3 regions of the Dactylosporangium sp. McL0621 genome follow, and region 2 is predicted to be linked to each of the others. Evidence: riboswitches for the same ligand, from Rfam matches in the RefSeq annotation. Region 2 holds a riboswitch; each other region holds the start of a gene.
The links. Region 2 has a riboswitch for cyclic di-AMP ahead of ACPPVO_RS58335 (hypothetical protein). Riboswitches for the same ligand answer to the same signal wherever they lie in the genome.
Positions count from the first base shown of each region.

Region 1: another riboswitch for cyclic di-AMP. It lies ahead of ACPPVO_RS44680 (C39 family peptidase); the one in region 2 lies ahead of ACPPVO_RS58335 (hypothetical protein).
Region 3: another riboswitch for cyclic di-AMP. It lies ahead of ACPPVO_RS00420 (NlpC/P60 family protein); the one in region 2 lies ahead of ACPPVO_RS58335 (hypothetical protein).

Region 1 is NZ_CP188259.1:9,388,650-9,398,428, forward strand. Features, by position in the region: gene ACPPVO_RS44665 (ArnT family glycosyltransferase) at 1-1,467, opposite strand, end outside; gene ACPPVO_RS44670 (hypothetical protein) at 1,834-3,747, shown strand; gene ACPPVO_RS44675 (CASTOR/POLLUX-related putative ion channel) at 4,042-5,871, shown strand; gene ACPPVO_RS44680 (C39 family peptidase) at 6,013-6,741, opposite strand; cyclic di-AMP (ydaO/yuaA leader) riboswitch at 6,745-6,892, opposite strand; gene ACPPVO_RS44685 (cytochrome P450) at 7,232-8,590, shown strand; gene ACPPVO_RS44690 (hypothetical protein) at 8,748-9,779, shown strand, end outside.
Region 2 is NZ_CP188259.1:12,279,719-12,289,497, reverse strand. Features, by position in the region: gene ACPPVO_RS58345 (DUF6230 family protein) at 196-840, shown strand; gene ACPPVO_RS58340 (DUF6114 domain-containing protein) at 911-2,536, shown strand; cyclic di-AMP (ydaO/yuaA leader) riboswitch at 2,762-2,905, shown strand; gene ACPPVO_RS58335 (hypothetical protein) at 3,042-3,899, shown strand; gene ACPPVO_RS58330 (DUF899 family protein) at 4,007-4,687, shown strand; gene ACPPVO_RS58325 (hypothetical protein) at 4,752-4,952, opposite strand; gene ACPPVO_RS58320 (hypothetical protein) at 4,943-5,629, opposite strand; gene ACPPVO_RS58315 (family 43 glycosylhydrolase) at 5,890-9,779, shown strand, end outside.
Region 3 is NZ_CP188259.1:89,615-99,393, reverse strand. Features, by position in the region: gene ACPPVO_RS00455 (hypothetical protein) at 1-359, shown strand, start outside; gene ACPPVO_RS00450 (hypothetical protein) at 398-2,320, shown strand; gene ACPPVO_RS00445 (alpha/beta fold hydrolase) at 2,304-3,101, opposite strand; gene ACPPVO_RS00440 (MerR family transcriptional regulator) at 3,162-3,953, shown strand; gene ACPPVO_RS00435 (beta-propeller fold lactonase family protein) at 3,999-6,005, shown strand; gene ACPPVO_RS00430 (class I SAM-dependent DNA methyltransferase) at 6,014-6,646, opposite strand; gene ACPPVO_RS00425 (LamG-like jellyroll fold domain-containing protein) at 6,736-7,599, shown strand; cyclic di-AMP (ydaO/yuaA leader) riboswitch at 7,708-7,842, shown strand; gene ACPPVO_RS00420 (NlpC/P60 family protein) at 7,854-8,852, shown strand; gene dcd (dCTP deaminase) at 8,896-9,474, opposite strand; gene ACPPVO_RS00410 (MarR family winged helix-turn-helix transcriptional regulator) at 9,455-9,779, opposite strand, start outside.

The DNA of each region.
Region 1 (9,779 bases), 2.9 Mb from region 2:
GGTGCACAGGTAGACGTGGCCCCCGGACTCGATGTTGCGGACGCCGTAGGGGTTGGTGACGGTGGCCACCTCACGGACGTCGGTGAAGAAGCGACCCAGATAGCCGGTGTACCCCGAGGCGGTGCCGGGCGCCACGGCGATGACGGTCGTGGCGCCCGGGTTGCCCGGTCCCCACCACCATTGACTGTTGTGCCCGCTCACCGCGGTCGGCAGTCCCCGGCCGCGGCCGAGCTCGTTGACGGCGGCCGCCTCGCTGTAGTTCTCGGTGAAGATGACGGCGGCGGCCCGCTGCGGCGGCGGCAGGGACGTCCAGACGGTACCGACGGTGTCGACGAGCTCGGGCCAGCCGATCGTGTCGGTGAGGGTCGCGTCCATGGCGTGCCGGGGGCCGATACCGGTGGGCGGCAGGACGGGCAGCAGGAGCGCGGCGAAGACGGCCGTGCCGAGCGCGGTCGCGACGGCGAGAATCCGGATCCGCCGCCGCCGTGCGTACAGCCAGCCGTCGACGGCCACCGCGCCGGCCGCGAGCAGGTACACGTAGGCGCCCATGAGGTAGTACACCTTCACGCCCGTCGTGACGGCGTACAGCACGAACAGCAGCCCGTAGGCCCAGACCAGCGCCCGCCACAGGGGGCGCCCGGTGCGCCACAGGTGACGCAGGCCGGCGGCCCACACCCAGACGAGGGCCAGGCTCGCCATGAGCAGCTGGCCGACGACCCACACCGGGGCGTTGGGCAGACCGCCGTTCTCCTGGTTCAGCTTCCGGGTCATCTCGATCGTCGCCCAGCCGTGCTGGGCCTGCCACCAGATCTCGGGCCCGGCGAACGCGGCGGCGATCGCGACCCCGCCGGCGAACCAGCCGTTGAACAGCAGCCGCCGCCCGCCGCTGAGCAGGGCGCCGGCGACGACGGCGAACGCGAAGAAGGCGGCCTGGTGATTGTTCGCCAGCCCCAGACCCGCGACCAGGCCGGCGAGCAGCCACCACCGCGGTTCGCCGGTACGCCCGATCCGCGCGACGACGAACGCGAGCGCGGCCAGTGCCAGCACGGCGTACGGCGTCGTGTTGGCAACGTGCGCGGCGGCCCACAGCGCGGGCATGGTGGCGGTGGCGACCGCCGCGAACAGTTGCACGCGGCGCGCACCACCGAACTCGCGGGCGGTCAGCCCGCCGATCACCACGGTCGCCCCCGCCGCCAGCGCCGGCCACAGCCGCAGCCCGGGAAGCCATTCGCCGAACAGCTCCAGCGACACCCGGGCCAGCAGCGGGGCCAGCATCGGCTGGTCGACGTAGCCGGCCTGCAGGTGCCGGGCGCAGTCGAGGAAGTACAGCTCGTCGCGCTGGAACCCGTACCGGGTCGACAGGGCCATCAGCACGGCGAAGACGACGCCGCCGACCGCGAGCACCCGCCGGTCGAACGCGGCGACGCCGACCGGCGGGGGCGCCTCGGTGGTTCTCAGGACATCCACCGCTCCAGGCTGTCAGCGGTCACCGGGTCACGCATGCGCCGCACGGCCGATTTCATGGTCGCAGACCGGGGTACACCAATCGGAGGAGGCGGGTCATCCTCGCGCACGAGCCGGCCCCGGAGCGAGCCGTACCGCCATGCGGCGCCGCAGCCGGCTGTACACCATTACGTACCGCCGTACGGTTTATTGATTTGCGCATATCGCATTTACGCCAATCAAAGCGACAAGTTTCGCCGCCCGGCTTTCCCGTCGATGGTTTCGGGTCAAGACTGGGCGATGGCCCATCGTGGAACGTTGATACCCGACCGGGACGCTGCGGCGCGTTGGGTCGTCGGCATCCTCCATTCCGCTGACGAACGGAGACCCATGTCCACACGACGCGGTGTGGTCGCGGCGGCGGCGTTAGCCACCGTCCTCGGCTCGCTCACCCTGCCGGGCAGCGCATCAGCGACCCCGGCGCCCAGCACCAGGCACGTGCAGAAGGTCGGGACCGGCTCGTACAAGGTGACCGGCACCGGCACCGGCGAACCCGCCTCGATCAACACCGAACTACCCCGCGACGCCGGCCCGGAGGCCAACGAGCTGACCCGCTCGACCGCGCGCCGGCCGGCCGGCGCGCACCGCAGCCTCGCCGGGGCCCGGAGCGCCGGGCCGGCCGGACCGGCCACCTCCGGCGGGGTGATCCGCAACGGCCCGCAGCTGCTGCACAGCTTCGACGGGCTCAACCAGCGCGACCAGCGCACCGCCAACAACGGCAACCAGTTCACCATCGAACCGCCCGACCAGGCGCTGTGCGTCGGCAACGGCCACGTCGTGGAGGCGGTCAACGATGCGTTCCGGGTGTTCAACGCCGACGGCACCGGCCAGACCGGCGTGGTCGACCTCAACACCTTCTACGGCTACCCGCCGGTGCTGGACCGCACGACCGGGATCTACGGCCCGGAGCTGACCGACCCGACGTGCCTGTTCGACCCGGCCACCCATCAGTTCTTCCTGGTCGTGCTCACCCTCGAGTCGACCCGGGACGGCGATCTGACCGGTGCGAACCACCTCGACATCGCGGTGGCCGCCGATCCGACCGGGACCTGGAACATCTACCGTCTCGACGTCACCGACGACGGCACCAGCGGCACCCCGGTCCACCCGAACTGCCCGTGCATCGGCGACTACCCGCACATCGGCGTGGACGCCAACGGCTTCTACATCACCACCAACGAGTACGCGTTCTTCGGCACCGAGTACAACAGTGCGCAGATCTACGCCTTCTCGAAGCGGGCCCTGGCCCGCGGCGACGCCGACGTCCTCGTCACCCAGCTCGACACCACCGGCGCCGACCGTGGCCGCAACGGCTTCACCGTCTGGCCGGCGCAGTCGCCGGTCACGTCCGACTACGAACGCGCGGCGGGCGGCACGGAGTACTTCCTGTCCTCCAACGCCGCCGAGGAGGCCACCGGCACCGGCGACTACGTCTCCGACAGCATCGTGACGTGGGCGCTGACCGGCACCAGGTCCCTGGACAGCGCGTCGCCGCGGCTCGGCCTGAGCAACACCAGGGTCGGGGTGCGGCAGTACTCGCTGCCGCCGGCGGCGAACCAGAAGCCCGGTCCCGCGCCACTGCTGGAGTGCCTCAACGACGACCCGTGCGCCACGTTCCTGCTCGGCGCCCCGGACCCGTTCAAGCCCGAGGTCCTGGCCGCGCTGGACAGCAACGACACCCGCATGCAGCAGGTCACCTACACCGGCGGCAGGCTTTACGGGGCGCTGGACACGGCGGTGAGCGTCGGCGGGGCCACGAAGGCCGGCATCGGCTGGTACATCGTGCGGCCCGGTCTGCGCGGCGACTCCGTGCGGGCCGACCTGACGGCACAGGGGCAGCTCGGCCTGGCCGGCAACAATCTGACGTACCCGGCGATCGGCGTCAACGCCGCCGGCCGGGGCGTCATGGCCTTCACCCTCGTCGGCGACGGCTACTTCCCGTCGGCGGCCTACGCCGCGTTCGACGGCCGCACCGGCGCCGGCACGATCTACCTGGCCAAGGCCGGCCTCGGCCCGCAGGACGGCTTCACCGGCTACAAGGCCCTGGTGGGCGATCCGCCGCGGCCGCGGTGGGGTGACTACGGTGCCACCGCCGTCGACGGCAGCAACATCTGGATCGCCAGCGAGTACATCGGCCAGACCTGCACCCTGGCCCAGTACGAGGCGACGCCGTTCGGCAGCTGCAACGGCACCCGCACCGCCCTGGCGAACTGGGGCACCCGGATCAGCCTGATCAAGCCGTAACCGCCCGACGTACCCGCGCCGGACCGTCGCCCCATGGCGGCGGCCCGGCGCGGGAGCGCTCAGCGCAGGCCGTTGTCCAGCCGCATCGTGGACGAAAGGCCGGCTCAGCCATGGAGATCGGTCGATGCCGACGGCGGCGCCTTGAAAGTTGCGGCAACAGGCGACAAGCAGGTGACAGCGCGGCCGTTACCAAGGGCTATATTGTGCGCCGATCTGCCCGATTTCCAGCCCGCCGAGGTGCCCATGGCCGCCGCTACGCTGCGTCGCCGTTTCAGATACTGGTTCGACCGGACGATGTCGAAGGGGACGTCGGCCCTCGTCGCTTGGCTGGGGCTGGCCTCCGTGGCGGTGGTGCTCGCCGGCGGGCTCCTGGTGTGGCTGGTCGACCCCAACCCGGCGGACGGCGAGCCCCGCGGGTTCTTCGCGTCGGTGTGGCAGGCCGTCCTGCACGCGCTCGACCCCGGCGACGTCGCCGGGGACACCGGCGGGCACTGGGAGTTCGTGGCCGTCGCGTTCCTCATCACCATCGGCGGCATCTTCATCGTCACGGCGTTCATCGGCGTGCTGACCACCGGCCTCGACGCCAAGCTGCAGGAGCTGCGCAAGGGCCGCTCGATCGTGCTCGAGACCGGTCACACGGTGATCCTCGGCTGGTCCGACCAGGTGTTCACGGTCATCGGCGAGCTCGTCGAGGCCAACGGCAACAAGCGACGAGCCTGTGTGGCCGTACTCGCCGACAAGGACAAGGTCGAGATGGAGGACGAGATCCGGGCCAAGGTCGGCGACCTGCGCAGCACGAGCGTCGTGTGCCGCACCGGCGACCCGCTCGACCCGGACGACATCGCGCTGGTGAACATCGCCGAGGCGCGGTCCGTCATCATCCTCACCGGCTCGGGGCACGACCGCGACGCGCACCTCGTCAAGATGCTGCTGTCCGTCACGAAGGCCGAGAACCGGTGCACGATCGTCGGCAGCGTCGCCGAGCAGTCGAACATGCCGGCCGCGCGCCTGGCCGGCGGTCCGGCCGCGTACCTCATCGACGCCACCAGCGTCGCCGCCCGCCTGATCGTGCAGACGTGCCTGCAGTCGGGGCTGTCCGTCGTCTACACCGACCTGCTGGACTTCGGCGGCGACGAGATCTACGTGCGGCACGAGCCGAGCCTGGCCGGGCAGCCGTACTCCACCGCGCTGCACTCGTACCGCACCTCGGCGATCTTCGGCGTGCGCCAGGGCAACGGGACCGTGCTGCTGAACCCGCCGGGCGACTACCGCATCGCCGACGGCGACCACCTGCTCGCCATCTCCGCCGACGACGACACCGTCGTGATGGCGCCGCCCGCGCCGATCCACCATGAGCTGATCGTGGCCGGCCCCGATCCCGTGCCGGCGCCGAAGCGGGCCCTCATCCTCGGCTGGAACCAGCGGGCCGTCGGGGTCGTCCAGCAGCTCGACCAGTACCTGACGGCCGGCTCGGAGGTCGTCGTCGTGGCGCGCCACCACGACGTGTCGCTGAGCCTGAAGCGGCTCGCGGCCGAGGTGCGGAACCTGTCGCTGAGCCTCACCGAGGACGACAGCGCCGACCGGGCCGTGCTCGAGTCGCTCGGCATCGACGACTTCGACCACGTCATCGCGCTGTGCTACGACGACGTCGACCGGCAGGTCGCCGACTCGCGGACCCTCGTGACGCTGCTGCACCTGCGCGACATGGAGCAGAAGCTCGACGGGAAGTTCTCGATTGTCAGCGAGATGGGCGACGACCGCAACCGCCAGCTGGCCCAGGTCACCCAGGCCGACGACTTCATCGTCAGCGACAAGCTGCTGAGCCTGATGACGACCCAGGTCTCGGAGAACCCGCACCTCGCCGACGTGTTCGGCCGGCTGTTCGACGCCGGGGGCAGCGAGATCTACCTGAAGCCCGCCGAGCTGTACGTCCGCGCCGGCCACCCGCTCAACTTCCAGACGGTGCTGGAGGCGGCCCGCTTGCGCGGCGAGTCGGCGGTCGGCTACCGGCTGGCCGCGAACGCGCAGGCCGCGCCCGCGTACGGGATCGTGCTCAACCCGGACAAGGCGGCGAGCGTGACGTTCGCCCCGGACGACCGGGTGATCGTCCTGGCCAAGGACTGAACGCCGAGAACCCTGTACACCGTCGGGCCGGTCATCGCCCTGGTCCGGGCGGGAACCAGCAACCTGCCCCGCCGACCTGGCCTGACCGTGAGCGGCGGCAACAATGCTCCCCGGCCCGTTGCCGCCGCCCACGGAGGTGGTTCAGGCCACGTAGCCGCGCGCCGCGGCCCAGTTGGCCAGGGTGTCCGTGGACATCCAGTACGTGCGCGGGCCGAACATGCCCGACGGGTCGGCGATGAGCACGGCGCGGCCGTGGTCGCGGTAGCCGACCAGGGAGATGTAGTGTCCGCCGGGGAACTCGTGGTAGGTGCCGGCCTGGTCGGTGGCGCCGCCCACGATGTTGGCGACCAGGGCCCGGCCGGTGCTCAGCGCACGGACGGCGTCGTACTGCAGCTCGCGCGCCTCGCCGGCCGAGGCGCGCTGGCCGGCGATGAAGCGGGCCTGGTACACCTCCTTGCCCAGAACGCCGTTCATTGCCCTGGTCACGTCGGCGACCGAGTTGGTGCCGTTCACCGTGGTGCCGAGGCGAGCGGCGACGTCGTTCTGCGACAGGTCGGCGCCCACCGACGTCAGCGCGATGCGGGTCGAGGCCGGCCCGCAGTAGTAGAAGTTGGGCTGGAACTGGAAGTCGAAGTTGACCGTGTTCTCGGCCGGCGCGGTGTCCAGCAGGTCGGGGGCCGGCGGCGTGGTCGCCTTCGGCTGTGCGGGCGTCGCGGTGCTCAGCGCCGCGGTCCCGACGGGGTGCGCATCGGCCGGCGCGGCGCCCCCGTTGAGCAGCGCCGCGGTCGCCACGGAGACCACCATCAGCGAGGCGGTCCCGAGCAGTGCGGGGATCGGGCGGCGAAGCAGCGCGGTGAAGCGTTGGTGCATCGAGGCTCCTTCCGATGCCGTCTACCGGGTTAGCTGACGGATTCGGGCGGGAAGCACGCCCTACCACGACCTACGCGAGGAGGCCGACGGATTCACCCCGGGACTGCTTGGGTCCCCGGTTCGCAACAATGCGACTCGACGGGTCCGGGCCGGCGCCATCTGGCGATGGCAAACGACCAGCTCAGACACGTGGACATTACTGGGCGGTACATCCACCGGCCCACCCCGTCCGCCCCACCCCACCCCTCCTACAAATGCAGGCCCTCGCGTGCTCGTCACCTTCCCGCCGGCCCACTACCGCGCTGCGCGCGGGGTCGACGGCGAACACCATGGACAGCCCGACGTCCAGGCCCGCGATCTCCAGCACGGCCGCCGTCGGAGCCCACGGATCGACGGTAGTCGAGGGGCCCGCGGGCGGGACATGGTGGTTGACACGATGGCCGCCCGGAACCAGGCTGGGTGGAACGAGGATGCCATCGCGAGGTGAGCCATGACGGCCCGGCCTACGGAACCCCGCACCGCCGGCCCCCGTCCGCTGGCGCAGCTGCGCCGCGAGGACCGCGGCCTGCCCTGGCTCGGCCAGATCTTCGACTACCAGCGCGACCCGATCCGGCTCTACCGGCGCCACTGGGAGCACTACGGCCCGGTCGCGCCGTCGTACCTGCTCGGCCAGGACACGGTGATGCTGCTCGGCCCCGACGCCTGCGGCGAGGCGCTGCAGAACCGGGACAAGGCGTTCGCCAACGAGCCGGCCTGGTCGCAGCTGGTGGGTCCGTTCTTCCACCGTGGCCTGATGCTCATCGACTTCGACGAGCACCGCGGGCATCGGCGGATCATGCAGGAGGCGTTCACCCGGCCGCGGCTGGTCGGCTACACCCGCCGGCTGCACCCCGCCATCGAGCGTGGCATGGCGAACTGGGAGGCCGGGCGGGAGTTCCGGGCGTACCGCCGCCTCAAGCAACTGACCCTCGACATCGCCGCCGATCTGTTCATGGGCGGGGCCCGCGACACCGGCCCGGCCGAGATGGAGCGGGTCAACCGGGCGTTCATCGCCTGCGTGCAGGCCGCCGCCGGGATCGTCCGGGCCGACGTGCCGTTCACGCGCTGGGGCCGGGCGTACCGCGGCCGGAAGGTGCTCGAGCAGTTCCTGCGGGGGTACCTGCCCGTCAAGCGGGCCGAGGCGACCGACGACATCTTCTCGGTGCTCTGTCACATCGAGACGGAGGACGGCGACCGCTTCTCCGACGACGACGTCGTCAACCACATGATCTTCCTGATGATGGCGGCCCACGACACGTCGACAATCACCATCTCCACGATGCTGCAGTACCTCGGGCAGCACCCCGAGTGGCAGGAGCGCTGCCGGGCCGAGGCGCTGGCCCTCGGACCGGCGCCGGAGATGGCCGAGCTGGAGTCGCTCGTCTCGATCGACCTGGTCATGCGCGAGGCCCTGCGCCTGCGCGCACCGGTGCCGGTCCTGGTCCGCTACACCGTCAAGGACACCGTCGTGCAGGGCGTCCGCATCCCGGCGCGCACACTCTGCATGCTCGGCCTCCAGTTCACCCACCTGATGGACGACTACTGGAGCAACCCGGCGGCGTTCGACCCGGAGCGCTTCGCGCCCGAGCGCCGCGAGGACCGCGCGCACCGCTTCGCGTGGGAGCCCTTCGGCGGCGGCGTGCACAAGTGCATCGGCCTGTACTTCGCCGGCCTGGAGGTCAAGGCGATCATGCACCGGCTGCTGCGCGGATACCACTGGAGCGTCGACCCCGGCTACGTCGCGCCGCTGGACCACCACTCGCTGCCGTTCCCCAAGGACGGGCAGCCCATCGCCCTGTTCCGGAACTAGGCAAACCGCACGCCGGTTCCGAACCGTCGCGGCGCTGCCGGGCGGTTCCGCCTTCACGGAACGGGTGGCCCGAGTCGGGCGCCACGCGAGCCGTTCAACCGAGCCGCGGACCCGGGCGCCGTCGGAGAATCGGTCGTACGCGTCGGCAGGAGGCGTCATGCGAAGACTGGCCACGATGGCGGCGGCCCTCACGATCGCCGCAGCGCAGACGTTACCTGTGCCCGCCCTGTATGCCTGGGCCGGCACCGGCACCGGCGTCAGCGTCACCGGCACGACGACCGTGAGCGCGACGGCGGCCGGCGACCCGGCCGACGCGGAGAGCATCCAGGCCGTCATGACGCCCGACGCGCGGTACGTCGCGTTCACCTCCTGGGCGACGAACCTGCGGCCCGACCTCCCGCTGCCGAGCGACCCCGGCAACGGGAACACCCTCTACGCGCAGGTCTACCTCGCCGACCGGCAGCAGCACACGGTCGACGTCGTGAGCCGCGCGAGCGACGGCGCGCCGGCCAACCAGGGCGGGTTCCTGATCGGCCTGTCGGCGGACGCTCGCTTCGTGCTGTTCGACTCCGCCTCGACCAACCTCGTCCCCGGCCGGCCCGTCGTCGTCAGCACCTGCAGCTGCGGCTTCCGCGACCTCTTCCTGCGCGACCGGCAGACCGGCACGACGACGCTTGTCACCCTGCCCAGCCTGTACAGCGCCGTCGCCTACGTGCGGGTCGGCATCAGCGACGACGGCAACATCATCGCGTACAGCGGCCTGGTAAGCCTTCCCACGCAGGGCAGCTACCCGACGCAGACCGCGTACGTCCTCAACCGCGCGACGGGCCGGACCGTGCAGCTGTCGCCGCCGGCGTCGTCGTCCGTGAGCTTCCCGACCGTCAGCCAGGACGGCCACTACGTCATCTACAACTCGAGCACCGGGCTGTACCGCTACGACACCGTCGCCGACCGGACCGACCGCCTGCTGTCCCAGCCGATGGGCGACTCCGGGGTGCTCAGCCCCGACGACACCAAGCTCGCCTATTACCCGAGCCCGACCGAGCTCGACGTGCTGGACCTGACGACCGGCGAACGCACCGTGGTCGTCGACGGCCCCCAGCTGCAGCTCGGCCCGGGCAGCCTGTCGTTCGGCGCGAACGGCCGGTACCTCACCTACTTCACCAGCACGCCCGACGTCCGCCACAGC
Region 2 (9,779 bases):
ACCGGCCTTGTACCCGCGCGGGTGACCCGGCAACATCGTCCGCACGCCCCGACCCGGACTCTGGACCCTCTTGGAACACCCGGCTCCAAGAACCCGCCCGGCAGCCGCCAGAGACCGGTCCCGGACGGCGCGACGCGCGCGCCCGCACCCGCAGGAGCGCCGCACCACAGCACCCCGCGACAAGAGGAGCCCTACGTGTCCGTAGCTCAGGGCAGCGCGGTGAAGGGCCGCACGCGATGGAAGCGTTTCGCTACCGTCGTCGTGCCGGCCAGCTTCATCGCCGGCGCCATCGTCTTCGGCCAGGCGACCGGCGCGATCGCCGCGTCGTTCAATGTGTCCGGCAGTCAGTTCAAGGTCTCCGCCGACAAGCTCGAGGGCACCGGCTTCGTGCAGTACGGCGGCATGGCCACGGAGAAGGGCGGCAACCCGCAGAACCCGGCCGACCCGAAGAACCACCCGGTCGCCGTGTCCGGCATCGCTCACGCCAAGCTCTACAACCTCTGCCAGTCGGTGAAGGTGCCCGGCCTGCCGGTGACGATGGTCATCCACGCCGGCAAGGACGCGAAGAACCCGGCCGAGGCCACCGACCTGCTGATCGACCTGACGTCGCTCAAGGGTGACGCCACGTTCGACAACATCCAGATCGGCATCGACGCCTCCGACCTCACCAAGGGCGGCGCGAACGCCAAGGGCCTCCAGGGCGGCTTCGCCCAGCAGGCCGACGGTGTCGTCATCACCAACCTCAAGCAGGTTGCCTGGTCGACCACCGCCGGCACGTTCAAGCTCACCGGCCTCGACCTCGGCATCTCGACGGGCGCCAACGCCGAAGAGTGCTTCTGACCGTTCCACCAGGGCCCGCGGGTGACACCCGCGGGCTCCCTGTTTGTTGCCGCAGTTCTTGGAGGACCCAGTGACCCCCTCGCACGCTTCGGCCGGCTGGCGTGCCCAGCGACCGTTCTGGGGCGGGCTGTTCTTGCTGCTGTCGGGGCTGGAGCTCTTCGTCAGCGGCAATCTCAAGCTTGCGCTGGAGGTCCACTTCGGGCCGACCGGCTTCCTGTCGTACGTGATCCCGCTGATCATGCTGCTGTGCGGGGGGCTGACCTGGTTCAGCCCGCAGCAGCGGCTCTTCTACGGGATTCTCGGCACGGTCACGGCGCTGTACTCGCTGATCGGCCTCAACCTCGGCGGCTTCTTCCTCGGGACGGTGCTGGGTCTCGTGGGCGGCGGCCTGGCGGTCGCGTGGTCCCCGGCACCGGCGCCGGCTCCGTCTGACGACGATTCGTCTTCGGACTCGTCGGCTCCGGCTTCGGACGCCCCGATGTACTACGAGGACGCGCCGCTCGACGACATGCTGGGCGACGAGACTCGCGAGGTGCCGGCTCCCGCGGCCTGGTCGCGGTCCGGTGACTCCTTCGCCGACGACACGCGCGAAGTTCCGGCTCCCGCGGCCTGGCTGCGGTCCGGTGACTCCTTCGCCGACGACACGCGCGAGGTCCCGGCTCCCGCGGCCTGGCCGCCGCCGTCCGACGGTTACGACCGGCCGCCGTCCGGGGTGCTGCGCGACGAGATCCCGACGACGAACGTGAGCCCCCTGCACGACCGGCACGAGGGGAGCGGTGCGGGCAGCGCCGATGAGCAGCTCCCCCCATCGTCCGGCCCAGGTGATCTGCCCAAGCGGCGTTACCTGGGCCCGCTCCTGATGGCCATCGCCCTGACCGCCGCCCTGGTGGGCGCGGCCAACCGGGGCGGCTCCGCGTTCGCCGCCCCGGCCGCGTGCCCGACTTCGTCGGCGGCCAAGCCCGCGGGCAGCGCTCCCGCCACCACGGGCGCCCCGGCCAAGACCGAGTCAGCGGCGCCGGCCCCCACGCCGACGCCGACCCCCACCGAGGAGAAGAAGGGCCTGCTCGGCTGGCTCGGCGACCTCTTCACCGGCGGCGACGACAAGAACGAAGGGGCAACCGCGGAGGCCTCGGCCGTACCCACCACCAGCGCACCGGCCCCCCCGCCGGCGACGACCACGCCTGACACCAAGCCGAGCACGGCCAAGCCGTCGTCGACCCCGGCGTGCGGCCTGACGAGCGCGTCGCCGTCGCCGAACAACAAGAAGGCCCAGGTCGCCGCGGGCCAGCCCTTCGTCGCCGCCAAGCCCTCGATCCTGAAGGCGGACGTGATGACGATGGACGGCCTGACCTACGACGGCGTGGCCGACCTGCCGCGCAAGGACGGCACGACGGTGAAGGTGCTGGCCTTCACCATGAAAAACTCGGTCTCGACCCCGTTCGAGCTGGACACCCCGGGCGGCCCGAGGTTGCTCATCACCAAGAGCAGCAAACTGACGGTGGAGGGCGACGTAAAGTTCTACACAACGAGCTTTTCGGCGAACGTGCTGGGCTTGTTGCCGCTGACCTTCACGCCGTCGTTCCCGCCACCGCCGATCCCGCTGCCGGGCTTCTACACGGCGTGCACGATCGAGCTGGTCTTCGTGCAGTCCAACGTGCTGACGGCGCCGGACATGAACATCGCGTACGCGAACTGACACCCTTGCGAGAGAGCCCGGCCGCTTCGGTGGCCGGGCTCTTCTCATAGTCAGAATCACGAATACGACCTCACTGCCACCGGCCGACGCGTTCGCGGCAAGCGGCCGAAGGCCGGGCCGCCGCGCGCACCTTGGCAGTTCCATTTGGGTCTTCACCTGCGGTTATGCAGCCGTTATGGTCTTAGGGTCCGCCGCGCCTGGCCGTCTCCGTTCGAGGTGACGACGGCGGCGGGCCCGCCGAGTCGTGCTCGCACGAGCCGGGGAACCAAGCAAAACTGGGGTGAATCCGAGCGGCCAAGCGCCGCGAGGTAGGGCGATCCTCCCGCCCGAATCCGTCAGCTAACTCGGTAGGCGGCATCGGAAGGAGCATCGCGTGCAGACCCTCGCATGTCGCGACACCTCGGCCTCCGGCCCCGGAGAGCGGCCCTCACAGCAATCACACGGTACGGTCCGGCAACCGTTCAGGCGCGCCTGCTAACCGTCCCCTGTGGACGGTCGATGGCTCATGTGGCTCATGCCCTCGCTCCGTGCCGACCGGATCCGTCTGTCGAGGTTGTTCGTGAAATATCGCTATCCACACGGTCCTGCCCCCCGTCACCGCCAACACCAGCGCCGCGGCCGCCATTCGGCGGCCCGCAAGAGGATCGGCCTCCGATCGGCCGCGGTCGTCGTCGCGTTCTCGGCGATCGGTGCGTTGTTCGTATCCGTGTCGCCGGGCAACCGGCCGGCCACCGTGGTCCAGGTCGACGCCGTGCAGCGGGGCGACGGCGGGCGCGCGGCGTTTGCCGAGAACCGGGCATCGCGTGGCGGAGCGCGCACGGGCGACCAGTCCAGCCAGCAACCGGCGGCTCCGGCCGGCGCACAACCGACTCAGTCGCCGGCGCCGGGCGCGGCTTCCGCCGCACCGACCAAGGCCTCGCCATCGCCGACCGTCCACACGCCCATCGGCGGGCTGGCCCAGGCCGAGATGGACAACGCCGTCACGATCATCCAGGCCGGGCAGCGGTTGGATCTGCCGGAGCGCGCGTTCGTCGTCGCGATCGCCACCGCGCTGCAGGAAAGCCATCTGCACAACCTCGCGAACTCCAACGTTCCGGAGTCGCTCAAACTCCCCAATGAGGGAGTCGGAAGCGACCACGACTCGGTCGGCCTGTTCCAGCAGCGGCCGAACTGGGGCACCGTCGCTCAGCTCATGAATCCGGCCGAGGCGGCACGCCGCTTCTACGCGGCGCTGGTGCAGGTCCAAGGCTGGGAACAGATGTCCGTCACGGTGGCGGCACAGACCGTGCAGGTATCGGCGTTCCCGGACGCCTACGCCCAGTGGCAGACCCTCGCCGGACAGATCGTGGACGCTGTCGCGTAGCTGGTGCGCCGCCACTCACACCCCGTAGGACGAGTTTGGCGCGGTGCGGCCGGGGTAACCGAGCGCGTCCGCCCTGACCGCCGTGGAGGTGGAGTATGACTGTGGAAATGACCCGGTTGGCGAACGAGTCGACGGAGTACCGCGCCGCTCGCGAGGAGCTGCGGCAGGCCGAGATCGACCTGATGCGCCAGCGCGAGCGGGTGGCCGAGTTGCGCCGTGGGCTGCCGGCGGGGACGGCGGTCGAAGATTATGTTTTCGAGGAAGGCCCGGCCGATCTGGCCGCGGGGGACGAGCCGGTCCGTCAGGTCAGGCTGAGCGAGCTGTTCATCGGGCCCGATCGGCCCTTGATCGTCTATCACTTCATGTACGGCAAGGCCCAGCACTCGCCGTGCCCGATGTGCACGATGTGGATCGACGGGTTCAACTCCGTTGTCGACCATTTGTCCCAGAACGCCGACTTCGTTGTCGTGGCCGCCGCCGACGTACCGACGCTGCGGTTCCATGCCCGGGCTCGAGGTTGGGATCGGCTCCGGCTGCTCAGCGCGGGCGACGGCACGTTCAAGTACGACCTGGCCAGTGAGGACGAAGCGGGGGCCCAGGACTCGACCATCTCGGTCTTCACGCGGCAGGCCGACGGGACGGTAAGGCATTTCTACACTTGCCATCCGTGGATGTCGGCCGACATCCGTGAGCGCGGCGTGGACCTGCACAGCCCGGTGTGGCACCTGCTCGACCTGACGCCCGCGGGGCGGGGCGGGTGGTACCCCGAGCTGCACTACGAGTCTTGAAAGAAGTGCCGCGCCGAGCGGGGCGTGTTATTGACGGCCCCTCGACGTGGCGCCAAGCCATCGGTCAGTAGGCGACGCTGATCCGGGTCTTGGGGTGCCCGGCCGTCTCGATCTCGTCGATGAACGCGACGGCGTAGTCCTCGGTACTGATGCGGCTGTTGCCTTCGGCGTCGGTCAGCAGGGCGTCACCGCCGACGCGGAAGGTTCCGGTGCGTTCGCCGGGGGCGATGTTCGCGGCGAGCCGCCCGCGTGTCGTTATCGCCAATACGGGGCTTGGGTTGCCGAGCTCAGTCGGTGCGGGGTCGGGTCGTTCGGAGCGTCAGGCCATGTGTCGTTCTCGTACGGTTCTGGGGCGTTGGCGTAGGGCTCGGGCACGTTCGCGTGGGGCGCGGGGGCCGTGCGGTAGCGGGCGGCCGGCTCTGGTTCGGCGTCCCGGTACGGGTCTGCCAAGCCGAGCCCGTCGATGCCCACCGGACGGTCCTCTGCCGGCGCCTTCTCGGGCGCCGAGCCGGCGGGTCGTGGCCAGCTTCGCCAGCGCTGCCCGCTGATTGCGCCGATGAGCAGCAGCACGCCCACCACCATGGTGGTACCTGTTCGTATCGGCGCGGCCAGATCGAGGTGGCGACCTGCCACCCACACATCGTCGCTGAACAGGTCCACCACTCGTGATGGTGCGACAAGCAGCATCGTGTAGCTCGATGCGTACACGACGCCGATCACCGTCGCCCCGAGTGGGGAGAACCGTAGCGTGCCGAGAACGCCCAGCAGCAGTCCGGCCGCGGCCAGCAGCAGCAAGGGCCGCAGGAAATCGTCAGGGCGCAGGGCGCTGCCGTGACTCGCGCCGGTGAATGCGTCGGCCGACCGTTCTTGTCCGAGTGCCAGCAGCACCCAGGCCAGTGGAGCGACGACGATCGCAGCGATCAGGGTTCGAATGTGCCGCATGCCCAGCTCCTACTGCATCGTGAGTTTCTTACTCGTCCAAAGGGCGTTCAACCGCCGCGTACCGTTACACCACTGTCGATTTTGCCCGGCGTGAAGCGCTGAGCACCTGCCCGGTGACTTGGAGCGACTTCGGGTGCGTGAGGACGGCCGCTGCCAGGCGTACATGTGAGCGAGCACAGCACCTCTTGACGGACGCGCATACGGCGCAAACAATACGGGCTCTGTTAGCGCTAACATTCGCATCCCTTGAGGAATCCGCCATGCGACGAGCGTTTCCTTTCCTGGTGTCCGTCGGCGTGCTGATCGGACTGGTCGGCGGACTCATGCCGGCCGGGCCGGCGGCGGCCGCCGACGTGGACGTCACCAGCGGCCTGCTGGTGCGGTACGACCTGACCCAGACCTCCGGTACCACCGTGACCGACGGCTCCGGCAACGGCAACAACGGCACGCTGGCCGGCGGCGGCACGTGGACCGGCGCGAACGGGCTCGCGCTCGACGGCGTCGACGACTCCGTGAAACTGCCGGACAACCTCATGGCCGGGCTGTCGGCCATCACCGTCTCGGTCGACGTCTACGTCGACCCGGTGCAGCAGACGCCGTACTTCATCTGGGGCCTCGGCAACTCCGCGACCTCGTCGTCCGGCACCGGCTACCTGTTCGCCAGCGGCGACGCGTTCCGCGCCGGCATCACCACGACCAACTGGGCCGGGGAGAAGGTGACCGGCAAGGGCGCGAACCTGGCTCGGGGCGTGTGGAAGTCGGTCACCTACACGCAGACCGGCACCACCGGCACCCTCTACGAGGACGGCGTGCAGGTCGCCCAGAACACCGCCGTCACCGTTCTGCCCAGCGCCGTGGGCAACGGCACGACGGTCAACAACAACCTCGGCAGGTCCAACTACGCCGGCGACCGGTACCTCAAGGGCAGGGCGCTGAACTTCCGGGTGTACAACCGGGCGCTCAGCGCCGCGGAGGTGTCCGCGATCGCGCTGCCGGACGGCCGGCGGGTCGCCGCCGACGCCGACGCCCTCGACCTCGGCGACCTGTCGAAGGTGACCGGCAACCTGACCCTGCCGAGCGCCGGCGCGTACGGCTCGACGATCGCCTGGGCCTCCAGCGACCCCGCCACGATCAGCCCGACCGGCGCGGTGGCCCGCCCGGCTGCGCCGGCCGGGCCGGCCCAGGTGACCCTGACCGCGACGCTCACCCGCGGCTCGAGCAGCCAGACCAAGGCGTTCACCGCCACCGTGCTGCCGCAGGAGTCGGACCAGAGCCGGACCGACGCGGCGGCGGCCGCGCTGTCGGTGGTGCACGCCGACGACGTACGGGGCAACCTCACCATGCCCGCCACCGGGCTCGACGGCGCCGCCGTGACCTGGCGCTCCGACCGGCCGGCGATCGTCGCGCCGGACGGCGCCGTGCACCGGCCGGCCCACGGCGACGGCGACGCGCGGGTGACGGTGACCGCCACCGTCACCCTTGGTACCGCCACCGCCGAACGGGCCATCGAGCTCACCGTGCGCGAACTGCCCGCGCCCGCCCCGTACGCCGGGTACGCCTTCAGCTACTTCACCGGCAACTCGATCGCCGGCGAGAAGATCTACTTCGCGGCCAGCCGCGGCAACAACGCCCTGCGCTGGACCGAGACCAACGGCGGACAGCCGAAGCTGGAGTCGTCGTACGGCACCCTGGGGCTGCGCGACCCGTTCCTCATCCGGTCCCCGGAGGGCGACCGGTTCTTCCTGATCGCCACCGACCTGTCCATCGCGCGCAACGGCGACTGGGACGTCGCCCAGCGCAAGGGCAGCCGGTACCTTGAGGTCTGGGAGTCCACCGACCTGGTCAACTGGTCCGCGCAGCGGCACGTGCTCGTCTCGCCGCCGATCGCCGGCAACACCTGGGCGCCCGAGGCCTACTGGGACGAGGCCCGCGGCGAGTACCTGGTGTTCTGGGCCTCGAAGCTGTATGCCGAGAACGACCCGAACCACACCGGCGACACGTACAACCGGATGCTGGCCGCGACCACCCGCGACTTCGTGACGTTCACCGAGCCGGCCATCTGGCAGGACCCGGGCGCGTCGCGGATCGACTCGACGGTCATCAAGGCCGGCGACACCTACCACCGCTTCACCAAGGACGAGGGCGGCGGCGGCACCGGCTGCTCCGACATCATCCAGGAGAAATCATCCTCGCTGACCGCGGTCGACCTGCCGGGCAAGCCGTCCTGGTCGATGGTGGACTCGTGCATCGGCCGCGACGCGGGCACCTCCGCCGTCGAGGGGCCGACGGTGTTCAAAGCGAACCCGGGCGACACCTCCGGCTCGGCGTACTACCTGTTCGTCGACGAGTACGGCGGCCGCGGCTACATCCCACTCGGAACCGACGACCTGGCCAACCCGAACTGGCGCGTCCCGGCGTCGTACAGCCTGCCGGCCAGCCCCCGCCACGGCACGGTCATCCCCGTCACCCAGCGGGAGCTCGACGCCCTCATCGACGCGCCGCCGCCGGTGCGCCGAACCGACCAGGGCCTGGTCGCGCACTACCCGCTCAACCAGACGACGGGTACCACGGTCACCGACGACTCCGGCAACGGCTACCACGGCACCCTCGTCGGCGACGCCGGCTGGAGCGACGGCGCTCTCGCTCTCGGCGGCGCAAACGGCCACGTCCGGCTGCCCGACAACCTGATGTCCGGGCTGAACGAGATCACCGTCTCGCTGGACGTGAACATCGCCGCCGACCAGGCAACGCCGTACTTCATCTGGGGTATGGGCAATACCGACGCCGGCGGTGCGGGCAACGGCTACCTGTTCACCACCGGTGACAACTACCGGACGTCGATCAGCCTGAAGAACTGGACCGGCGAGGAGACCGCCGGCAGCTCGAGCGCCGTGCCGCGCGGGGTGTGGAAGACCCTGACGTACACCCTGGACTCCGGCGGCACCGCCCGGATCTATCTCGACGGGGTCCGGGTCGCCGAGCAGACCGGGCTGGTCAACCGGCCCGGCGACATCGGCAACGGCCGGACCACGGCCAACTACATCGGCCGTTCCCTCTACGCGGCCGACAAGTACCTCAAGGGCCGGGTCCGTGACTTCTCCATCTACGGCCGGGCGCTCACCGACGCCGAGGTCGCCGGCCTCGGCTCGAACGCCACACGCGTCACCGGAGTGCAGCTGGGCAGCCTGAAGGTCCCGGCGGTGATCGACGCGGCGACGAGCACCATCACCCTGCCGGTCACGCCGGGCACCGACCTGCGCGGCCTCGACCCGGTGTACGTCGTCGCGCCCGCCTCGACGGTCGCGCCGGCCGGCCCGCGGGACTACTCGTCACCAGTCACGATCACCGTCACCAGCGCGGCCGGCGCGACCCGGCAGTGGACCGTACGGGCCGTGGAGATGCGCTCACCGGTGCTGCCCGGGTTCAACGCCGACCCGAACATTGTCCGGTTCGGCGACACCTACTACATCTACGCCACCACGGACGGCTTCCCCGGCTGGAGCGGCTCGTCGTTCAAGGTGTGGTCGAGCCCGAACCTGGTCGACTGGACCGAGCACGGCACGATCCTCGACCTCGGCCCGGACGTCGCGTGGGCGGACAGCAACGCGTGGGCGCCCGCCGCGATCGAGCAGGGCGGGAAGTTCTACCTGTACTTCTGTGCCGCGCAGAGCATCGGGGTGGCTGTGTCCGACTCGCCGCTCGGGCCGTTCGCCGACGCGCTGGGCCGCCCACTGGTGAACAAGGCCGACTACAACGGGGCGCAGCAGATCGACCCGGCCGTGTTCACCGACGACGACGGGCAGAGCTACCTGTACTGGGGCAATGGCAACGCCTACGTCGTGCCGCTCAACGCGGACATGATCTCCTACGACGTGACCAAGCGGGTGCAGCTGACCGGCCTCACCGGCTTCCGCGAGGGCCTGTTCATGCACAAGCGCAACGGCACCTACTACCTGTCCTGGTCCATCGACGACACCCGCAGCGAGAACTACCGGGTCGGGTACGGCATCGGCACCGGCCCGCTGGGGCCGTTCACCGGCAAGGGTGAAATCCTCGCCAAGGACGCAAGCCAGGGCATCCTCGGCACCGGGCACCACTCGGTGGTCCAGGTCCCCGGAACCGACGACTGGTACATCGCCTACCACCGCTT
Region 3 (9,779 bases), 510 kb from region 2:
GGCCCTCCCCGGCGCGGACGGTCGCGCGGATGGCCGCCGCCGCGGTCGCCGGGCTCGTGCTCGCCGCGGCCGACCTGGCCGCCGTCCTGCCCGGGCAGCACCGGGTGCCGTGGGCGCCGGTGGTGTGCGGCGCGCTGCTCGTGGCGGTCTCCGGGGCGCTTGGGGCCGCCCTCGCCGGCGCCTCGCGATGGCCGTGGATCGGCCCCGCACTGTTCGCGCCCCTCCCCGGCTGCCCCACGTACCTCATGATCATGACAAATCCGCTGGTCGCGCTGGCTTTGTGGGCCGCGCCCGCCGTACTCTTCGGCCTGGCGGCACTCGTCCGTACAGGTAGGGCCCCCACCACTATGAGCAGGTAATTCTTGACGCGTCATACCCCTCGCCTACACTCCACCGGGTGAGAATTCGGGGGCGGGTGCCGGCCAAGGCCGTCGACGCACTGGTCATGCTGGGCTATTTCCTCGGCGCCGTGTATGTGCTGGGCCATCTCTGGGCGGACCCGAACGGGCGCTACCTGACGCTGAACTACCAGGACAGCTTCACGTTCGAGTGGTTCCTGACCCACGCCACCGAGCTGTTCACCAAGGGCGAGTCGCCCTTCTTCTCCGACGACATCAACTCGCCGCTGGGCGTCAACCTGATGGCGAACACGTCGATCCTGACGCTCGCGCTGCCGCTGACCCCGGTGACGCTGTGGCTCGGCGTCGGCGTCACCTTCGCGATCATCTCCACGCTGGCCCTGGCCGGCACCGCGATCGCCTGGTACTGGGTGCTGACCCGCCACTTCGGCCGCTCCCGGGCCGCCGCCGCGGTCGGCGCCGCCTTCCTGGGCTTCGCACCGGCGATGATGTCGCAGATCGCCGGGCACCCGAACATCGCCGGGCAGTACTTCATCCCGCTGATCATCGCCACGGTCTTCAAGATGCGCCTCCCCGGCCAGGTCTGGCGGCAGGGCATCTGGCTGGCCGTCCTCGTGCTTCTGCAGGCCGGCATCAACGAGGAGATGCTGTTCTTCACGGCGATGGCCCTGTTCGTGTTCATCCTGGCCTACGTGCCGTGGCGGCAGCTGCCGGGCTTCGCGAAGGTCATGCTGCCCAAGTGCGGCGTGACGCTGCTCGTCGCCGGGGTGGTGCTCGCCTACCCGCTGTACTTCCAGTTCACCGGACCCCAGCACTACAGCGGCCTCGACGAGGGCGTGCGCGGGATCAACCTCGACGCGTACTCCTACGTCACCTTCGGCCGCTACTCGATCGCCGGCGACGTCGCCGAGGCGGCGCGGCTGAACAAGAACAACGCCAGCGAGGAGAACAGCTTCTTCGGCTGGCCGCTCGCCCTGGTCCTGGTGACCGGCGCGATCGCGCTGTGGCGCAACCGGCTCTCCCGGGCGCTGTTCATCACCGCGGGCGCCTTCGCCGTCTTCTCCCTCGGCCCGACGCTCCGGTTCAACGGCGTCGACCGCACCGAGACGCACGGCCCGTGGAAGTGGATCAGCCAGCTGCCGCTGTTCGACTCGGTGGTGCCGACCCGGCTCGGCCTCATCGTGACGGTCTGCGTCGGTGTCGGCCTGGCCCTGCTGGTCGACAAGCTGGTGGTGGAGCGGCTCCGCCCGGTGGCGGCCACCGTTCCGGCCGAGGTTCCGGCGCTCGAGCCCGAGCCGGCGCTGGTCGGCACCGGCTCGTCCGACTCCGCCGCCTCCGGCGAGACGCCCGTCGAGAAGCCCCCGGCCCGCCCGCTCGGCCGTCCCGAGCCGTCCCCGCGCCGCAGCCCGAAGCTCGCCCTGGTCTGGGGCGTCGCGCTGCTGGCCGCGCTGGTGCCGCTGTTCCCGACCCCGCAGCCCGCCGACGGCCGCCCGCCGCTGCCGGCGCTGTTCACCAACGGCAACTGGCGCACGAAGCTGCCCCCGAACCCGGTGGTGGCGCCGCTGCCGGGCGGCTGGGACGACAACATCAAGATGATGCGCTGGTCGACCGAGACCAACTTCGAGGTGAAGGTGACGGCCGGGTACTTCCTCGGCCCGAACGACACCAACCCCGAGGACAAGTTCGCGCACTTCGGGCCCGGCTACCGCGACACGATCATCTACCTCAACGGGGTCATCCGGCAGCGCACCTCGCCGGCGGTGACCGAGCAGCAGAAGCAGATGATCCGCGCGGACATCCGGTTCTGGAAGGCCACCAACCTGGTGATGCCGGTCGGGTACTACAACGAGAAGGTCCTGCGCGAGACGATCGACAAGCTGGTCGCCCCGGACGTGGCGCCGGCCCAGGTCGTCGACGGGGTCTACCTCTGGGACGTGCGCTCGATCAGCGGCACCGGCTGAGCACCAGCTCCGCGGCCCGGCGGGGATGCATCTCGGGGATCCAGTGGCGCACGCCGCGCAGGATCTCGAAGGTGTACTCCCCGTCGACCCACCGCCCGCAGCGGCGCGCCAGCCGCTCGGTGACGAACTCGTCGCCATCGCCCCACACGAAGAGCGTCGGCACGGTGACCCGCGGGAAGTGCTTGCGGCCGGGGACCAGCATCGCGCGGTACCAATGCAGCGCCCTTCGGTTTCTCGCCGTGGCGTAGCGGCGCGCATGCTCGGCCCCGAGCCCGCTGCGAACGAGCCGGCGCTCCAGGAACCGGGGCGTCAGGGCCAGCTCCGGCAGGACCGGCAGCTGGAAGAGGCCGACGTAGGCCGAGCGCCACAGCTGCCTCGCCCCGGCCCCGGCCCACGCGCCGCGGTGCGGCACCGAGAACGCGGTGAGCGTGCGGACGCGCTCGGGGTGCCGCCCGGCCACGTGGAACGCGAGCGCGGCGCCCCAGTCGTGACCGACCAGGTCGAACCGGTCGACCCCGGCGGTCCCCGCCAGCGCGAGCACGTCGGTCGTCAGGACGTCCAGGGTGTACCGCCGCCGCGAACCCGGGCTCCCGTGCTCCGCGTATCCGCGCAGCTCGGGCACGAGCACCCGCCGCCCCGCGGCCACGAGCAGCTCCGCGACCCCGGCCCAGGCCCGGCGGTCCTGCGGGAACCCGTGCAGCAGCACGACCGCGGGCGCGCCGGGGTCCCCGAGATCATCGACCTCGAACTCGAGCCCGTCGTTGGCGAATCGCTCGACCATCCGATCATTCTGCGCCCGGGACTTGAACCTGACGGACCGTGAGGACCTAGCGTCGACGGCGTGGAGCAAGACCGCGACATGAGGGTCGGCGAGCTGGCCCGGGCGACCGGGCTGACCGTCCGGACGCTGCACTACTACGACGAGATCGGGCTGCTGACGCCGTCGCAGCGCAGCTCGGGCGGGCACCGCCGGTACAGCGGCACCGACATCCAGCGGCTGTACCGCATCTGCCTGCTGCGCCGGGTCGGGGTGCCGCTGGAGCAGATCGCCCGCGCGCTCGACGACCCGGCGTGGAGCCTGTCCGCGGCCGTGCACCGGCACCTGGCCGAGATCGACCACCGCCTGGCCGCGGCCCACCGGCTGCGCACCGGGCTGCAAGGCATGGCCGACGCGCTCGGGGCCGACGACCCGCCCGACGCCGAGGCCCTGCTCACCACCGTGGAGGAGATGACCATGCTGCAGGGGACGATCCAGCGCCGCATCATCGGCCTGGTGTACGAGGATCTCGAGGCGATGCACGCGTACCTCGTGGACGTGTTCGGGCTCGGCCCCGGCCGCGTCGAGCGGGGCCCCGACGGCACCGTCCTCCACGCCGAGGTGGAGGCGGGCGACGGGGTGATCTGGCTGCATCGGGTCTCGCCGGACTTCGGGCTGGCCTCGCCGCGCACGCTCGGGGTGACCACCGCGGGCGTGTCGGTGCTGGTCGACGACGTGGACGCGCACCATGTACGGGTCGCCGCCACGGGGGCGGCGATCGTGTACGCGCCGATGGACCAGCCCTACGGCGTGCGCGAGTACAGCGTCCGCGACCCCGAGGGCGGCTTCTGGTCGTTCATGACCCCGCTGGACTGATTTGCCGGGGCAACATCGATCGGCGTTGCGAGCCATAATCCGTTCGTGCGTAAACCCTTATTTGCCGGGATCACGGCGGCGGCGGTCGGTGCGGCCGTCACGCTCGTGGCCCCGGCGATTCCGGCCACCGCGGCCACCGCGGACCGGCCGGTCATCTACGTTGCCGACACCGACGGCAACTACCTCGGCGTGTTCGACGCGAACACCTACGAGTACCTCACCGTCATCCCCGTCGCCCTGCGCCCCACCGGCCTGGCGGCCACCCCGGACGGCGGCCGGGTCTACCTCACCGAAAACGGCGCCGCCCAGGTCTCGGTGCTCGACACCGCGACAAGCACAGTCGTCAAGACCATCGCCGTCGGCACCGAGCCGCGCGGCATCGCGATCACGCCCGACGGCGGCCGCGTCTACGTCGTGAGCGGGTCCAACACGGTGAAGGCGATCGACACGGCCACCAACGCGGTCGTCGCCACCATCGGCGTCGGCACCGACCCGGACCACCTCGTCGTGAGCCCGGACGGCCGGCGCGTCTACGTGCCCAACTCCGGCAGCGGCAACCTGACGGTCATCGACACGGCCACGAACACGGTCGCCGCGACCGTCGCCGTCGGCCACGAGCCGCACGCGGTCGCGCTGACCCCGGACGGGCGTCGCGCCTACGTGGCCAACTCCGCCGCCAACACCGTCTCGGTGCTCGACCTCACGACGAACACGATCACCGCGACCGTGCCCGTCGGCAGCGGGCCGCTCGGCATCGCCGTCACGCCGGACGGTGGCCGCGCCTACGTGTCCAACTCGCTCGGCAACACCGTGTCGGTGCTCGCCACCGCCACGGACAAGGTCATCGCGACCGTCCCGACCGGCAAGGGGCCGCAGACGGTGACGATGGCGGCCGACGGCACCCACGTCGTCGTGGCCAACCACACCGACGGCACGCTGACGGTGATCGACCCGGCCACCAACGCGACGACGACGACCGACTACGTGGGCGAGGGCCCGGCGGGCCTGGCGATCGCGACGGTGCAACCGGCCCCGCCGACCGCGAACCTCGTGCTCTCGTCGCTGCCGGAGTCGGGCCGCGTCTCGTTCGACGCGTCGGCCTCGAAGCACGGTTTCGGCTTCAACATCGGCTTCAGTGTCGACTGGGGCGACGGCACCGCCCCGAACGGCCAGAACTTCCACAACTACGCGCACGGCGGGACGTACACCGTGACCCTGACGGTGACCGACGACCTGAACGTGAAGGCGACCGCCAAGCAGCAGATCTCGGTGCAGCCCATCACCCGCATCTTCTCGATGCTGTCGGCCAGCAACCTGCGGTACGTCTCGGCCGAGACGGCCGGCGCGGACCCGCTGGTCGGCAACCGGACCGTGGCCGGGGCGTGGGAGACGCTGTTCCAGGTCGATGTGGGCGGTGGCGCGGTGGTGTTCCGGGCCGGCGTCAACGGCAGGTACCTCACCGTCGACCCGGCCGGCAAGCTGACCGCGAACGGCGCGGCGCGCGACGACGGGTCCCGCTTCAAGGTCATCGCCGGGGCGAACGGGTCGTTCAGCCTGCTGTCGGTGTCCAACAACCGGTACGTCAGCGGCAACAACGGCTCCGGCCCGCTCACCGCCGACCGTGCCGCGATCGGCCCGTGGGAGCAGTTCTACGCGACGAGGACCACCAACATATCGATCGACGCGCAGGCCAACTACAACTACGTGACGGCGGAGAACGGCGGCAACGCGCCGCTCATCGCCAACCGTGGCGCGCCCGGCCCGTGGGAGACGTTCGACGAGATCGAGGCCGGGGACGGGTACGTCGCCTTCTTCTCGCACGCCAACCAGCGCTTCGTGACCGCGGAGAACGGCGGCAACGCGCCGCTCATCGCCAACCGCACCGCCGTCGGCGCGTGGGAGAAGTTCTACCTGTCGGCCGGCTGGAACAGCACCGTCAGCATCCGCGCCAACGCCAACAACCTCTACGTGACGGCGGAGAACGGCGGCCGGTCGCCGCTGATCGCCAACCGCCCCGTGGCCTCGGTCTGGGAAGCGTTCACCGGACTGTAGGAAAAGCTCTACCGACGGGCGAAGACAGCGGCGCCCGGGGTCTTCGCGGCGAGGTCCAGCAGGTGCTGGGCCTCGACCGTGAAACCGGCCTCCTCCAGCCAGGCCGTCACCTTGGCCGGCGGGCGGAGATGGACGTGGACGCGCATCGGGTGGCCGCCGTAGCCCTCGGTCTTCAGCCGGTGCGCGTCGCCCACGTGGAAGCCCAGCAGCAGCCGGCCGCCGGGGCGCAGGACCCGATGGAAGTGGGCCAGCACCTGCGGCACCAGGTCGTCCGGGATGTGGATCAGGGACCAGAAGGCGATCACGCCGTCGAGCGAGGCCGCCGGCAGGTCGAGTCCGGTCATGTCGCCGACCTCGAAGGCGAGGGCCGGGTGCGTCGTACGGGCCAGGTCGACCATCGCCGGGGACAGGTCGATGCCGAAGGCGTCCACGCCGGCCGCGTGCAGGTACGCCGTGACATGGCCCGGCCCGCACCCCACGTCGGCCACGCGGGCGCCCGGCGGCAGCAGCGCCGCGAACAGGTCGAGGGTCGCCCGCAGGTACGCGTCGTTCGTCAGCGCATCCCGGACCAGGTCCGCGTAGCTGGTCGCGACGGTGTCGTAGGACGCTCGCGTGTCGTTGCGCCAATCCTCGGGGGCCACGAGCGGCAACCTTAGCCGGACCGGCCCTTTGAAACGTAGCCGTCCGAGTGACTGCGCGGATCACGGCATTCGCGGCATCATGTGCGGTTATGCGCCGCCGCCGACGGTTGTTGTTGTGTGCTCTGCTCGCCGGTCTCGTCGTGGTGGCCGGGCTCGCGGTTCGCTGGGTGGCGGCCCCGTCGGACGAGCGGGCCGACCTCTCCACCCGGCCCGGCACGTCCGCCCGGCCCGGCCCGTTCGTGCCCGGCCCCGGCATGGGCAGCGCGCCGGGAGTGGGGCCGGCCTCGAACGCGACGGCGGCCCACGGGAGCGAGGCCGGCATCCGGTACACCTTCGACGGCGGCCTCGGCGAGCCGGTCACCGACGCGGCGGGGCGGCTCGGCCTGCGGGCGCGGCGCGCGGGCGGCGGGCAGCTCTCCGCCGTCGCCCACGACGGCGGACTTGCGGTGCGCTTTCCGCCGCGGTGTGAGCATTACGGTGCGGAGAGTTGCGCCCGGGCCATCGTGCAGAGCGGTCCGGCCGGATTTCTCAATCCGGGCCGCGGATCCATTACGTACGGGGCCACCGTCCTGGTTCAGCCGAATGAGACTTCCAAAGGCGCCAATGTGGTCCAGAAAGGGTTCTCGGTCGGTGACAGTCAGTTCAAACTGCAGGTCGACGGCGAGGCCGGACAGCCCAGTTGTGTGATTGTCGGCACTGGTTCGAGCGCAATTTTCGTGGCCGTCGCGGCGCGGTCCATCGCCGACGGGCGGTGGCACCGGATCGCGTGTTCGCGCGGTAACTCCCTGCTCACGGTGGTCGTGGACGGCGCCGAGGCGGGACGCACCGCGGTACCGCCGTCACTGTCGATAGCGAACGACGACCCGTTGTGTATTGGCGGCAAGGGAACCAGCGCGAACAACGATCAGTTCGTGGGCGCAATCGATGATGTGTTCGTCACTCGAATCGCCTGACCTTAGGGACAAATCGGACAACAATCGCGCTCCGACTTGAACCTGGGAACGGTGCGCCCTTAACGTGAATTCCGGTCGGCTGGATGTCCGCGCCCCACCCGGGTGCGCCAGGCGGCACCGTCGAGTCGAATTTCGAGCCGGGGACCCACGTGTTCCATCGGGGTGAATCCGCGCGATTGCGCGGTAGGGCGACCTTCCCGCCCGAACCCGTCAGCTAACCCGGTAGGCGGCCAGGAAGAAGGAGTAACTCCTCGGTGGAGACCCATCTGAGGTGGTCGAGGCGGCCCTCCCGTCTGCTGCGGCTCCTCGTCGCCACCCTTGGCGGTCTGTCCCTCGCCCTCGGCATCACGGGCCTCGCGCACGCGGACCCCTCGCCGGGCGAGGTCGAGAAGCAGATCGACGAGAAGTGGAACCAGATCGAGCCGGTCATCGAGCAGCACAACAAGCTCAAGCTCGAGCTCGCCGCCAACAAGACCAAGCAGAAGCAGCTCGAGGACCAGATCGCCCCGCTCAAGGCCCAGGTGGACGCCGCCTTCGACAAGGTGAGCGCGTTCGCGGTCCTGCAGTACAAGAACGGGCGGGTCTCGAAGCTCGACGCCATGCTCACCACGGGGTCGCCGGACACGTTCGTCGACCAGATGACGTTGCTCAACATGGTGGCCAAGGACGAGCAGTCGCGGATCAAGGACGTTCTCGTCGCCAAGCAGCAGTACGACGCCCAGAAGGGCCCCATCGACCAGCTCATCGCGCAGCAGGCCGAGCAGGAGGCCGCGCTGGCGAAGCAGGAGACGCAGGTCAACGCCGACATCAAGACCCTGCAGGACATGCGCATGCAGGCGTACGGCAGCGCGGCCGGCACCGGCTCGCTCGCGCCGGTCGCGTGCCCGCAGCAGTACGACGGCTCGCCGGGCAGCAAGGCCGCCCAGGTCGCATGCAAGCAGATCGGCAAGAAGTACGTCTGGGCGACCGAGGGGCCGAACACGTTCGACTGCTCGGGCCTGACGATGTACTCGTGGAAGCAGGTCGGTGTCACCTACCTGCGGCACTACACGATGTGGCAGTACGAGGACACCAAGCGCGTGGCGCGGTCCGACCTCAAGGCCGGTGACCTCGTCTTCTTCTACTCCGACAAACACCACGTCGGGCTGTACGTCGGCAACGGCTGGATGGTGCACGCACCGAACTCGAGCCAGCCCGTGCAGATGAAGAAGATCGATTCTGAGCCGATATCCGGGTACGGCCGGGTGGCGTGACTTTGACGAAGGGCGGGCCTGCGGGCCCGCCCTTCGTGTTTCATCACTTGGTCGGCCAGGTCCGCCAGTTCTGCCAGGAGCGGCTCGGCGTCGGTCCGCGCTGGCCCTGGTACCGCGACCCGTACACCGCCGAGCCGTAGGGGTGCTCGGACGGCGAGGACAGCCGGAAGATGCACAGCTGCCCGATCTTCATGCCCGGCCACAGGCGGATCGGCAGGTTGGCCACGTTGGACAGCTCCAGCGTCACGTGCCCGGAGAACCCGGGGTCGACGAAGCCGGCGGTCGAGTGCGTCAGCAGCCCGAGCCGCCCGAGACTCGACTTGCCCTCGAGCCGCCCGGCGAGCTGGTCGCCCAGCGTGATCACCTCGAGCGTGGACGCGAGCACGAACTCCCCCGGGTGCAGCACGAAGGATTCGCCGTCGTCCACCTCGACCATCGACGTGAGATCGTCCTGCTGGATGGCCGGGTCGATGTGCGTGTACAGATGGTTGTTGAACACCCGGAACCACCGGTCGAGCCGCACGTCGATGCTGGACGGCTGCACGAGCGCCGGATCGAAAGGCTCGAGGCGCAGCTGGCCGCCTTCGAGCTCCTTGTTGAGGTCACGGTCGGATAGCAGCACCCTCTGAGGTTACGGGGTTCGCTTCGTCGGCCGCCCTGGTGGTCGCGGTGAGCGCCCTTTGCAGCACTTCCGCCGAGATCTCGATCTCTTCGGTGGTGAAGTGCGAAAAAGCTTCCCGCATGTGTACCCCCAGAGGCGCGAAAAACTCGTGCGCCAGCGCCTGGGCCTTGGGCTGAATGTGCAGGTGCAGCCGCCGCCGGTCCTCGGGATCGGGCCGCCGCTCGACGTGCCCGGCGCGCTCGAGCCGCACGAGGAGCGCCGTGGTGGCCGCGGGGCTGAGCGATAGCCGCCGAGCGAGCTCCCCG